Linked DNA regions of Desulfosporosinus acidiphilus SJ4. The protein of the gene in region 2 interacts with the protein of the main gene of each other region in a pairwise test. Links are inferred from orthologs where the notes say so. Each region holds a gene or a part of one and is shown on either strand. Other genes may lie near its edges.

Evidence for each region. The genes of interacting proteins can lie anywhere in the genome.
Region 1: the proteins of topA (region 2) and DESACI_RS15075 interact in binary tests that used the Escherichia coli proteins (3 or more experiments, as listed by UniProt). The link is inferred for Desulfosporosinus acidiphilus SJ4 from one-to-one orthologs.

Annotation. Positions count from the first base shown.
Region 1 is NC_018068.1:3,303,790-3,308,258, forward strand. What follows is about bases 1,509-4,434. They hold DESACI_RS15075 (YigZ family protein), read right to left. Parts: upstream 3,316-4,434; coding sequence 2,701-3,315; downstream 1,509-2,700. Other genes in these bases: DESACI_RS23150 (hypothetical protein), read right to left, coding at 1,509-2,229; DESACI_RS24835 (hypothetical protein), read right to left, coding at 2,407-2,553; DESACI_RS15080 (thioesterase family protein), read right to left, coding at 3,318-3,689; DESACI_RS25560 (hypothetical protein), read right to left, coding at 3,812-3,937; DESACI_RS15085 (CBS domain-containing protein), read right to left, coding at 3,958-4,389. Outside these bases: DESACI_RS15065 (PRC-barrel domain-containing protein), read right to left, coding at 1-290; more of DESACI_RS23150, read right to left, coding at 310-1,508.
Region 2 is NC_018068.1:3,716,525-3,724,400, forward strand. What follows is about bases 45-3,001. They hold topA (type I DNA topoisomerase), read right to left. Parts: upstream 2,590-3,001; coding sequence 499-2,589; downstream 45-498. Other genes in these bases: trmFO (methylenetetrahydrofolate--tRNA-(uracil(54)-C(5))-methyltransferase (FADH(2)-oxidizing) TrmFO), read right to left, coding at 45-468; dprA (DNA-processing protein DprA), read right to left, coding at 2,794-3,001. Outside these bases: more of trmFO, read right to left, coding at 1-44; more of dprA, read right to left, coding at 3,002-3,912; non-homologous end joining protein Ku, read right to left, coding at 4,036-4,923; DESACI_RS17020 (AbrB/MazE/SpoVT family DNA-binding domain-containing protein), read left to right, coding at 5,250-5,474; endoribonuclease MazF, read left to right, coding at 5,468-5,806; DESACI_RS17030 (DUF3786 domain-containing protein), read right to left, coding at 5,844-6,455; DESACI_RS17035 (alpha/beta-type small acid-soluble spore protein), read left to right, coding at 6,753-6,941; DESACI_RS17040 (hypothetical protein), read right to left, coding at 7,329-7,876. UniProt on the Escherichia coli protein: Releases the supercoiling and torsional tension of DNA, which is introduced during the DNA replication and transcription, by transiently cleaving and rejoining one strand of the DNA duplex.

The DNA.
Region 1 (4,469 bases), 410 kb from region 2 along the record:
TTTGTTCCAATCACTCGGGTATCCAAATTTAATAACTTTTGAGCATCTACATTTTGAGCAACATCTTGAATAACATTAGGGTTTGGTATCGTCATAGCGAATTCACCAACACCTAAAATATCTTTAAAGGCAATAATCTTGGCGCCAAAATAATCTGTAGGCTGATCAACAATAACAAAGTCTAAGGTTTTCTCTTGCGGATTAAGAACAAAATCCTTGACCACACCCGTTTGAGTACCATCCGAGATACTAATAATCCTTAATCCCATAATTTCTTTTGTAGGTTTCATTTTGCAAACCAGCCCCCTATTAATATAAATATTTATCGAGACCTTCTTTTTTTAACCAGATCTCAAATTGGTATTGTAAATCCAAACTGAATTGTGAACTATACTTTCGGGCATATTTCATAATTCTAAAAACTGCATAGTCAGATTTTCCAATATTCTTCCAGAGCCAATAACAATCCAAAATTAAGTAAAAAGCTACATCAGGCTTAGGTTCCAGAGTTAAAGCATGCATAAAATAAACTGCTGCCTGAGTAAAATTCCCAGCAAATTTCTCATTAAAGCCCAAATCAATAAGTTCTTCTAAGGATAAGGAGTCTAGCCGCTCATTCGTATGAACTTCAACCAATACAGATTCCTCAGGTAACGCTTCCGACGCAACAATTTCCTCAGGGTATTCCTCGGCGACTTCGGGTTCCTCGATTTCTTCTTCGGTGACTTCCGGTTCCTCAGTTGCCTCTTCGGTGACTTCAATTTCCTCAGTTACCTCTTCGGCGACTTCAGTTACCTCGGTTTCCTCTTCGGTGACTTCCGGTTCCTCAGTTGCTTCTTCGGTGACTTCAATTTCCCCAGTTACCTCTTCGGTGACTTCCGGTTCCTCAGTTGTCTCTTCGGCGACTTCAATTTCCTCAGTTACCTCTTCGGCGACTTCAGTTACCTCGGTTTCCTCTTCGGCGACTTCAGTTACCTCGGTTTCCTCTTCGGCGACTTCAGTTACCTCGGTTTCCTCTTCGGCGACTTCAATTTCCTCAGTTACCTCTTCGGCGACTTCAGTTACCTCGGTTTCCTCTTCGGCGACTTCCATTACCTCGGTTTCCTCTTCGGTGATTTCCGGTTCCTCAGTTTCCTCTTCGGCGACTTCAGTTACCTCGGTTTCCTCTTCGGCGACTTCAGTTACCTCGGTTTCCTCTTCGGCGACTTCAGTTACCTCGGTTTCCTCTTCGGCGACTTCAATTTCCTCAGTTACCTCTTCGGCGACTTCCATTACCTCGGTTTCCTCTTCGGCGACTTCCATTACCTCGGTTTCCTCTTCGGCGACTTCCATTACCTCGGTTTCCTCTTCGGCGACTTCCATTACCTCGGTCTCCTCTTTGGTGACTTCCGGTTCCTCAGTTGCCTCTTCATCGACTTCAATTACCTCAGTTGCCTCTTCGGTGACTTTTGTCCCCTCGAATTCTTCATCCGCTTTGTTTTCACCGAGTTCCTCTTTCTGTAAGTCTTCGGCATGATATGCTTCTACTGCTGCTGCTTCGTTCAATACTTCATTCCTGTCTAAACGAGAGTTTTCTATGCACTCGGAATCCTCAAAGTCATAGAGCTCGCCGGATATTAGTTCCGCTTGATTCGAATGGTCTTTCTCCGCAATGGATTCTGCTATGCCGAAATTTTGATGACTACTAGAGTAACCTTCATCATTGAGGTTAATTTGTTCATTTCTTTTGTCGTTATTCCTCGTTTCAGCATAGCTGTCTCTTTGGGAATCTGTTTTTTGTTTTTTGACAATTTTCACAACGATGCTTGGCCAAAAAGAACCTGCGAATATCAGGACTATAGTTAAAATAAGCCACAAACTAATATACCCTGACTGGAGAGCACTGGGAAAAGCCATCACATCTCCACACAATAAGAAAGCAATAAAAACAGCACTTCGTTTAGTCAATCCCCAAGATTTTGCTCTCACAGTTATGAACGCAACAAACGGAATACTTCCCAAAAAAACAATCACTTCATATGCCAGAGTACGGGTCCCCCCTTCTTCTGTACAATCTTTATTTAGATTCGACAGAAAATTACTTTCTCCTTCTTCTATTTCCACAGTTTGCAAGCATTCTGCGCTGCGAAAAATACAGTGAATTCTGATTCGAATTACATTTGTTGCATTCGTATATAAAGAAAACTTAGCTGGCGCTAAGCCTCCGGCGAAGCGGCAGGTTAGTTGCACTTATGCCAGAGGACGAAGACACTGTCTTCGCACGTATAAACTCTTCTTGCAGTATTTAGCCAAAGGTTATACTTTCTGATAGTATAAGAAAAGAAAAACCCCGCTATTTTAATGATGCGGAGTTTTGAATTCATTCATTCTGCTATATTTTGTTTAAAATTGAAAAAAGCACCTGTCTTAAGCCTCTTGAGCCCTTGACACAAAACCACGATCTTTAGGAACTTTTAGAAGTGATTTTAAAATTTGAAAACCAGAAGTAACAATTACTGAAGCACAACTTAAAAGAAAAAAGCCAATCATCACTGTTCCAATCCAAGTTAACATATGCACACTCCCTAATGTATTTAATATCATTATAGCCGTTCCTTATCTTGCTATAATGATAGCATATATATATAAAAAAGGAAAGTGATTGTATTCACTTTCCCAAAGTTTAACTCTTTTAAATTATTTTTATTTTCAAAAATGACTCTATTCCCAAATAAGTCCATTATCTTCAGGCGAAATTTGACTGTTGGAGAAATTCCCCAGCCACGTTAAGAATAATTCTCTTTGTTCTTCCGGAACAGAGATTATCATATCAACAGCTTCACTAAATTCTTCACCTTTGATATGGTAATCCTTTTGCTCCAATTGATATTTCAAGGAAGCATATAAATCATATGAAACGCGTAATCGATATTGATGAAAAAGAGTCAATTGAACTAACTGTATTTCCTCAAAAACCTTCTTTGCGGTACCGCCGTAAGCTCTTGTTAAACCACCAGTACCGAGAAGAACTCCTCCAAAATACCTAACAACAACCAGTAAGATGTTCCATATATTTTGATGTTTGAGAATATCAAGGACCGGTCGCCCTCCTGTTCCTTGGGGTTCTCCATCGTCAGAAGCTTTTTCCAAATGGCCATCATGCAGACGGTAGGCATAAACATAATGCCGCGCATTCGGATAATCCTGACGGATTCGCTGCATTGCCTGATTGATTTGTTCAAGACAGTTTACAGGCATTCCAATTCCTATAAAACGTGATTTATCTATAGTTTGCTCGGCAATTGTTTTTTGGGAGAGTGTATAAAACCCTTCCATAATTAAATCTCCCGGTTCCTTTTCTGAGCTTTGTTTAAAAAAGGTTCTATATCAATAATAAAGCGTTCGTGCTTGCCGGCTCCGATCTGTCCCGCTTCATCGCTGGCTTCCACTGTAAACACTAATCTCCTCCGGTCAATTTCAATCAACTCAGCAGTTGCTGTTATTTTAACGCCTATAGTAGTGGCAGCAATATGATTGATTGTCAAAGAAGTTCCTACACTCGATTGTCCCTCAGGTAATTCCAAAGCGTTTACAGCGGCTTGTTCCATGAGTGCCACCATGGCAGGTGTGGCAAATACTTCTAAATTTCCGCTTCCCATAGATTTAGCCGTATTTGAGAACGTTACATTTGTCTCAGCATAACCCCGCATCCCAATACTAATCGCCACTATACTACATCCTTTTATTAAAAATTTACGTATATTCTATCATAAAATAAAGTAGTGTGTGAAATTATCACAACACTACTTTTAAACAAAAGTATTTTCAAGAATTACATTTTAGCCAGCCAATAACCAATGTAACCCACTACTACAATACCAACAATGTGCAAAACCCACCAGCCTGTCCGAAACGCTCCCCAAGTGCCTAAATCCATCCGTTCACGCAAATCGGCCATTTACGTTTCATCCTTTCTGATTAGTTCATATTCTGATGGGCTCCTCGAGAAATATCGCTCAGAGCATCTCCTGCTTCATTAACATGGATTCTTTCAATCGCCAAATCTCCGATAGCCAGAATGCCAACTAATTTTCCTTGGTCTACGACAGGAAGCCTTCTGATTTGATATTGCGACATTAAATCGGCCGCTTCATGAACATCTTGATTTGAGGAAACACTAACAATATTTTTACTCATAATTTCTTGTACTAAAGTAGTATTATAATCCTTACCGGCAGCTACGACGTTTAAAACAATATCTCGATCTGTAATCATGCCAACTACTTTACCGTTATCACAAATTGGAATGGATCCAACATCATCCTTCTTCATCAAACGTGCAGCATCTGCAACCGAGGTTTTGGATCCTGCCCAATCAACAGTGCTTGTCATTACGTCACTGACTTTCATTGTTTTACCCTCCTAAATAATAATTATCTAAACAGGATTAGTATGTACATTATTAATAAATCCATGCCAAGCTGTTAATA
Region 2 (7,876 bases):
GGAGAGAGCCTTTTCTCCGGTAAAACGTAAAATATCCTTGGCTAAATCCTCCGCGGTAAGCGGACCACTTGCCACAATGACCGTTGTATCCTCGGGTAAGGAGTGTACTTCTTCCCTATGAACAGTAACATTGGGATGGTCTGTTAATCGCTGGGTAATCTCTTGGGAAAACAAGTCACGGTCAACGGCTAAGGCGCCTCCGGCCGGCACCATGGTTTGATCAGCGGCCTTCATGATTAATGAATCCAACCGCCGCATTTCTTCTTTTAATAAACCCACAGCATTCTCTAAGCCTGCTGCACGCAAGGAATTACTGCAGACCAATTCAGCAAACCCTTCGCTATGGTGAGCCGGGGAGAATTTCGAGGGCCTCATTTCATATAAATCAACATTCACACCCCGTTTGGCCAACTGCCAGGCAGCTTCAGAGCCTGCCAGTCCCGCACCGATGACGGTAATTTTATGCATGATTTTAAACTCTCCTATCCTACGGATGCCTTACTCTTCTTCAATCACCTTGGTAAATCGACACTCTGGGTTGGTACAAACATGTTTTTTCTGCCGCTTAGACGACTTTATGACCATCATCTGCTGGCATTCGGGGCAAGGTTCAGGGGCCGGCATTTCCCAAGAAACAAAATCACACTCCGGATAAGCACTGCAGCCATAAAATTTACGTCCCTTCTTCGAACGGCGAAGGACCAGCGGTTTGCCGCACTTAGGGCAATTGGCCCCCACTTGTTCCAAAAGCGGCTTTGTGTTTCGGCAGTCCGGAAATCCCGGGCAAGCCAAAAATTTTCCGTATCTCCCCATTTTGACAACCATATTCCGCCCGCAGCTCTCACAAAGTTCTTCGGAGACCTGATCCTCTATTTTAACTTTACCGATTCGTTCTTCAGCCAGGGCCAAAGCTTCGGAAAACGGCTGATAATATTCGTTTATAACAGACTTCCAGGGAACCCTGCCTTCTTCCACAAGATCGAGTTTTCCCTCCAAATTCGCCGTGAACTCCAGGTTGACGATATCGGGGAAATGTTCTTTAAGTAGGGCTATAACAATATCTCCTAACTCTGTCGGAATTAATTGTTTTTCTTCTTTGACGACGTAACCCCTTGTCTGGATGGTCTCAATGGTTGGCGCGTAGGTGCTCGGCCTCCCGATACCTTCTTCTTCTAATTTTCGCACCAAGGAAGCCTCGGTATAACGCGGCGGAGGTTCTGTGAAATGTTGTTTCTCCGATAGTTGAATAAGTTTAAGAGGTTCGCCAACAGAAAGGTCAAAGGTCAGGGAATTTTGCTCATCATCCTGAACGTCCCCCTCGTCTTTGCCCTCTTCGTACACCGCTAAAAAGCCAGCAAAACGTATTGTCGAAGTGTTAGCACGAAAAAGGGCAGATCCGGCAACGATGTCAACCGTTAAAGTATCCGTAACTGCTGAACTCATTTGACTGGCAATAAACCGTTCCCATATTAAACGATACAAGCGTAATTGATCGCGTGTTAAAATCCCCTTCAATGAGTCCGGAGTCCGTAACGGAACTGTGGGCCGAATGGCCTCATGGGCCTCTTGTGATCGGCCCTTATTGGCAAACTGGCGAGGTTCCGGGGGATAATAGTCATTTCCGTAGTGAGATATAATCCACTCTTTCGCTTCTGCTTGAGCAACTTCGGCCACTTTAACAGAGTCAGTACGCATGTAAGTAATAAGACCGACGGTACCTTCTTCCCCTAAGTCAAGGCCCTCATAAAGCTGCTGGGCTAACATCATGGTACGTTTCGGTGAAAAGCTCAATTTCCTATGGGCTTCTTGCTGTAAGCTGCTCGTTGTAAACGGAGGGGCAGGCTGCTTTTTCTTTTCTTTGGCACGAACGTCTGTTACGTTAAATTCTTTGCCTTGGAGATCATTTAATATGACTTCCATTTCTGATTTGGAGGAAATGGATATCTTTTTATCATCATTTTTTAATAATTTTGCTGTGAACTTACCGCCCTTAGACTCGAGATTTGCGGTTAAACTCCAGTATTCTTCAGATACAAACGAGCGAATTTGTTCTTCACGATCATCAACGAGACGCACTGCCACAGATTGAACCCGGCCAGCACTCAAACCCTTCTTGATTTTTCGCCAGAGCAGCGGGCTTAACTGGTAACCGACTAATCTGTCTAAAACCCGGCGAGCCTGTTGGGCATCCACCCGGTCCATATCAAGTTCACGAGGCTGTTTAATTGCAGCTTGAATTGCCGATTTGGTAATTTCATGAAATTCGATACGATTTTTGTCCCCTTGTTTAAGCCCTAAAAGATAGGAAAGATGCCAGGCAATGGCTTCCCCTTCACGATCCGGGTCAGAGGCCAGGAAGATTTTATCGGCTCCTTTAGCAGCCGAGCGCAAATCCTTGATCAAATCCCCGCGGCCGCGAATTGCAATATATTTTGGCTCAAAGTCATTCTCTAAATCGACTCCTAACTGACTTTTAGGCAGATCCCGCAAATGCCCCATGGAGGCTTTTACGGTATAACGATTTCCTAAAAATTTGCTGATTGATTTAGCTTTGGCTGGAGATTCTACTATTACGAGTGTTTTCGACATAACTTCACCTCAAAATAAACTTAAGACCCTTTTAGATTTTGTCTTCCAACGATATAAGACTTAATTCATTTCTATTTGCGAATTTATTAAATAACTATTAATACAGAAATTTCTAACTAAAGAACCGACACTTCAGATATTGAAGAATTAATTTTAAACATTGGTAAAACTAATGCCTATCTTAACGCCTTTTTAACCGTATGTCTAGCGTTCATGATCTAATACATAATTTTGTCCGGGTAATTGTTTGACTTTCCCCTGTAATTGCAATTCCAATAAGGCTAAAGAAAGTGAAGCAGCCGGCAAGGTAGATTGTAAAGCAAGCTGGTCAATATGAAGAGGAATATCACTGAGTTGCTCTAGAACAGCTCTTTGCTCATCATTCTCAGGAATTATGTTAAGGTCCATCTGGCGATGGTTAAATGAACTCTCTTGAGGTTTCCCGGAAAAGGAACATTCATTCCAGATATCTTCGAATCCTGCGGCGATTTTTGCTCCTTGCCGCAAAAGATTATGAGGGCCGCGACTTAAGGGACTGAAGATAGGGCCGGGGACAGCAAAAACGTCGCGCCCTTGTTCTAAGGCGAAATCAACTGTAATCATTGCACCGCTCCGTTCGGCTGCTTCCACCACCACGACCCCGCACGAAGCTCCGCTGATCAACCGATTCCGCGCAGGAAAATTAGCTGCCAGCGGCGGTGTCCCAGGAGGGAATTCGCTGATTAGTGCACCTTTAACCAGGATATTTTCAGCTAAAAGATTATTTTCCCGAGGATAGATTTGGTCTAAGCCACATCCCAAAAACGCCCAGGTTATCCCATTACCTTCGAGAGCTCCATGATGAGCAGCCGTATCAATACCGCGAGCTAGTCCGCTGACGACAGTAATCCCTTGGGCTGACGCTTCATGAGCCAGCATACGCGCAGCAGATTTTCCGTAGGCGCTTGCCCGTCTTGAGCCGACGATTGCCAACGCTTCCGAATTGGAGTCAAGACTTCCGCGATAATATAAGATAGGCGGAGGGTCCGGTATTTCTAGTAATGAGGGGGGATAATGAGGGTCCAGGGGAATGATCACTTTAATGCCCTGTTCCCTTAGATCAGCTCCAATTTTCCAGGGATCGATTCGTTTTCGCTGCTTAAGAACTTCAATAATCCATTGACCTTGAGGTTTTATTTTTAGATAGTCATTATCGGCAGCATCCCACGCTTGACTGGCGCTTCCAAAGCAGGCAATAAGCAGCCGCAAATGTTGACTTCCTACACCTTTTAGGGTACGGAATGCTGCCCGAAAGAGTTTTTCTTTATCAATATCAATCTCCACTCCAAGTACCTCCTTTGCCCACCATTTCGGGGCTTAAGGACGCATCTCCTGCGTGGAAACATGTTGATTTTTCAGATATCAAGTAAAATAATGAAAGAATTCGGAGATACTCGACTAATCCGCCTAAGCTCCTTTGGCACGTCGTGCTGTTCGTTTCCTCGGGGTTAAGGTGGATTTTGGCTTTCTTTCTTCCGATTGAGAGGCAGCCTCCTGATTATCCACATCAGGATTGGTTTCTATTTTCTCCTTTTCTTGCTCAGTTAAAGCAATACTGGCCCGCAGGGCTTCCATTAAATCAACTACTTGGCCACCTTTCACTGGACTTTCTACTTTAAAGCTTTCTCCAGTTATCTTGCTTTCAATCATCTCGGCCACTTGTTCATGGACTTCGTCCCTGTATTTTTCCGGTTCAAAAGGCCGGGCTAAATTATCAATCAGTTGTCGGGCCATGCTTAATTCCGTCTCTGTCGGGACAATTCTGCCCCAAGTTGCATCCATATGCCGAATTTCTTGAGGATAGTGCATCGTCTCAAGGACCAACCCCTCTTCAAAAACTCGCAGACAAGCTAAGTGTTGTTTAGATCGCATGGTAACGCGGGCTAAAGCAACCTTCCCACTTTCCACCATGGCTTGGCACAACAAACGATAGGCTTTCTGAGCTGCCTCTTCCGGGGATAAGTAATATGATTTATCGTAATATATCGGATCGATTTCACTTAAATTAATGAAGTCAAGAATTTCAATAGAACGGCTCGTGGGTTGTTCTAAGGCAGCCAGTTCTTCGTCCTCGAGAATCACATAACGATCCTTTTCATATTCGAATCCCTTGACTAAGTCAGCCATTTCAACTTCCTTCTCACAGTTAGGGCATTTCTTAATTGATCGGATGCGATGCTGACAATCTTTATGCAAATAATTAAATTTGAATTCCTGAGATTCCGTGGCTGTGTGCATCTTAACAGGAACATTTACCAAACCAAAGCTGATCGAACCTTTCCATAAAGTATGCATAAAGTCACCTCCTCAACATAGTGTGAACCGCAAAGGATAGATTAATGCAATATAATAATCTTACTCACACAACAAAACATACCTGGCATCAGCAGGAATAAAAACAAAAACTCTGCTCTAAATCGAGCAAAGTTTCAAGTAAATTGATAGTAATGGTGCTGTCACTGTTATTAGTGGGAATTTAGCAAGTGAGCGAGCCTCGGAATGCTGAGTGAACGATGTGGGCGAAGCTGCCTGATCCGAAGGTATGAACTTGATTAATATCACGAGAATGTGTATACTTTGTATAAACGTTTTAATGAAATAGCGGTGATATTATGGAAGCAATGGCACGAAAATGGGGAAATAGCATTGGCATAAGAATTCCTGCTTCAATGGCTAATTCAATAAAAATCACTGACGGAACCCCCATTGACGTTGAACTTGATGGCGAAAGGATCATAATTACCCGAAAAAAATTCGACTTAAAAGAATTACTTGCCCAAATTCCAGATGAATACGAGCCGGAAGAGATCGATTGGGGAGAACCCGTGGGAGAAGAGATATGGTGAGCCAGTACGTTCCAGAACGCGGTGACATAGTATGGATTCAGTTAAATCCACAGCTCGGGCATGAGCAGCAAGGAACTAGACCGGCTTTAGTTTTATCTGCAAAAGAATATAACAGCAAGACAGGGATGGGTATATTTTGCCCAATTACAAGCCGGGTGAAGGGCTTCCCATTTGAAGTTAAACTTCCGGAGAAATTGGAAATCAGAGGTGTTGTCTTGGCCGACCAAATTAAATCCCTGGATTGGCGAAGCAGAAATGCCAGTTTCATATGCAAAGTGGCAGAGGAAATCATGGAAGAGGTTATTCTTAAACTAGAAGCAATTATAAAGTAAGTTCCTTCATTAAAGCAACTTCCCGCTAAAATCACGTTCACAAACTAGCACTTATCTCTTTTAGTCTCCAAACAACAGTGCTGGCCAGTACAGCGTAATCTTCTGTTGGTAAAATCGAAGGTGCCGAAGAATCAAAGAGAATAGTTCCCGAAGCCGGAAATTCATCATCTTCCCTCCAGAGAATTAATGCAACCGGCACACGTGGAAAAACTCTAAGGGTCATTCCCACATCTCCATGTCCATTTGTATTTCCTCCTAAATGGCTGACCACTTCTTGCAGTTTATCCGGATTAACACCGAAAGATCTGACCAGTGGATCGATGGCCCTGTGAGTAAAGGGCTGAATGTAGATATTTCCTCCTGGCAACTCTTTGAACGATATCAAAGAACCTGTTTCTTTATCCTCAGAAATATTTGTCAGATAATGCAGGATTAATATTTGAGTGGGTACAGGCAATTCTTTCCGGGATGAACTATCAACGGACTTGAAAATTGCGCTTGGATAGTCCAGAGTGTATTGCTCCCCTAAAAAAGGAATAAAAAGAGTGTTGTCACCACGAGGATAACCAGAATAGTGAGCGATCTCTTCAATAGAGCTTGCTCTAAACTTTTCCAGCGCCAATTGCTGAGCTGCCGAATAATTAACCATACTCCTGCTCCTTCTTTCTCCAACGCTTACCAATAGTTGTCTGTTTTCCGGATAACTTTTCGTACTTAAATTACCTAATCATTATGGTAGTCATCAATACATGTTCCAAAAATAGTAAAATTTGCTTATTTAATTATATCTTCTTTTTATTTAAATACCATATAAATGCCATCACTTTTTGCCAAATTAGCCAATAGAATTAAAGTTTATAAATACATATCATGGCTGTAAAATCATATACTATCAATGCTTTCGTCAAATAGATGTTGAAACTACCACATGAAGGGAGGATTCCACATGTCAAGACGACGCAAGAGCATGATGTCTTATCAGTTAAAAGAGCAAATCGCTCAAGAGTTAGGTTTTGCTGGAACCCTTCACCAAGAAGGTTTCGGAGGAGTTTCTTCAAGGGACTGTGGGAATATGGTGAAAATGGCTATTGAATTGGCCGAGCGTAACCTTCCTGGGAATAAAACAACAACTTAATCTCCAAGCTATTTTTAAAAATAGCGACTTGTCAAGAACCGAGCAATTGCTCGGTTCTTCGCATTTCTGAATCAGCTCCAATGATTTTCCCGCTAGAAAAGCTTTGGTACGTTTTTCTTGAGGCCTGCCAAGAGATACTGCTCTGCTTGGATTTCCGATAGTATAGCAACAGAATTAGCCAGATATCCCTTTAGGATTTCCGGCTAACTAAGCTAAAGGTTATTCTTTACTAATTTCTTTTTTATGAGCCATAGTAATATAACATAAACCATAACCTAAAACTGAAAAGACTGAGGCCGTAAGAAAAAAATCAAAACTCATCTCTTTTATACCTTCCCATTTTAGTTTCTGCCAATGGCCAATGTCGTTTTAATTATCACGTCAAGTTTAGTTAAATCTTTGAGCTCCATATGCCAGGAAAGCCTTCTCCCAATTATCAACATAAGATCCGGTAGCCCATTCAGACATAATCACTGCCTCCCCTTCTTTCAATTTTAGGTCAGTCAGGGGTTCGCGATCTAACCGGTCGTTAGTTATTCCATAGACATATAGCTCAGTTTTGGTTGTAATTAAGGCGATGTCCCGATTAGGTGAAGTAAACGCATCCGTTGCATCGGGTATTCGGTCTTTGATATTTTGCCAGCTCAGACACAAAGTATCGTAGGAAATCATTTTAGCAGGCGGGATCAGATTGACATTATAGTCTATGTAACGGGGGGATCCTTCATATTGATAGTTTACCCTTCCCTGGAGATACCAATGCCCATTTTTGCGGGCCAGTCCAAAATTCTCTCCACTCCGGTCATTATCCTTTGGCAAAATTCCTTCGTTTTTTAAGGCTTGAAGGACTTGCGCTCTAGCATTGTTATAAACGTTCGAACCGCCATTTTCCAGCAAGTCAGATATTTTAACACCTTCCTGAGCTGAGATTTTGT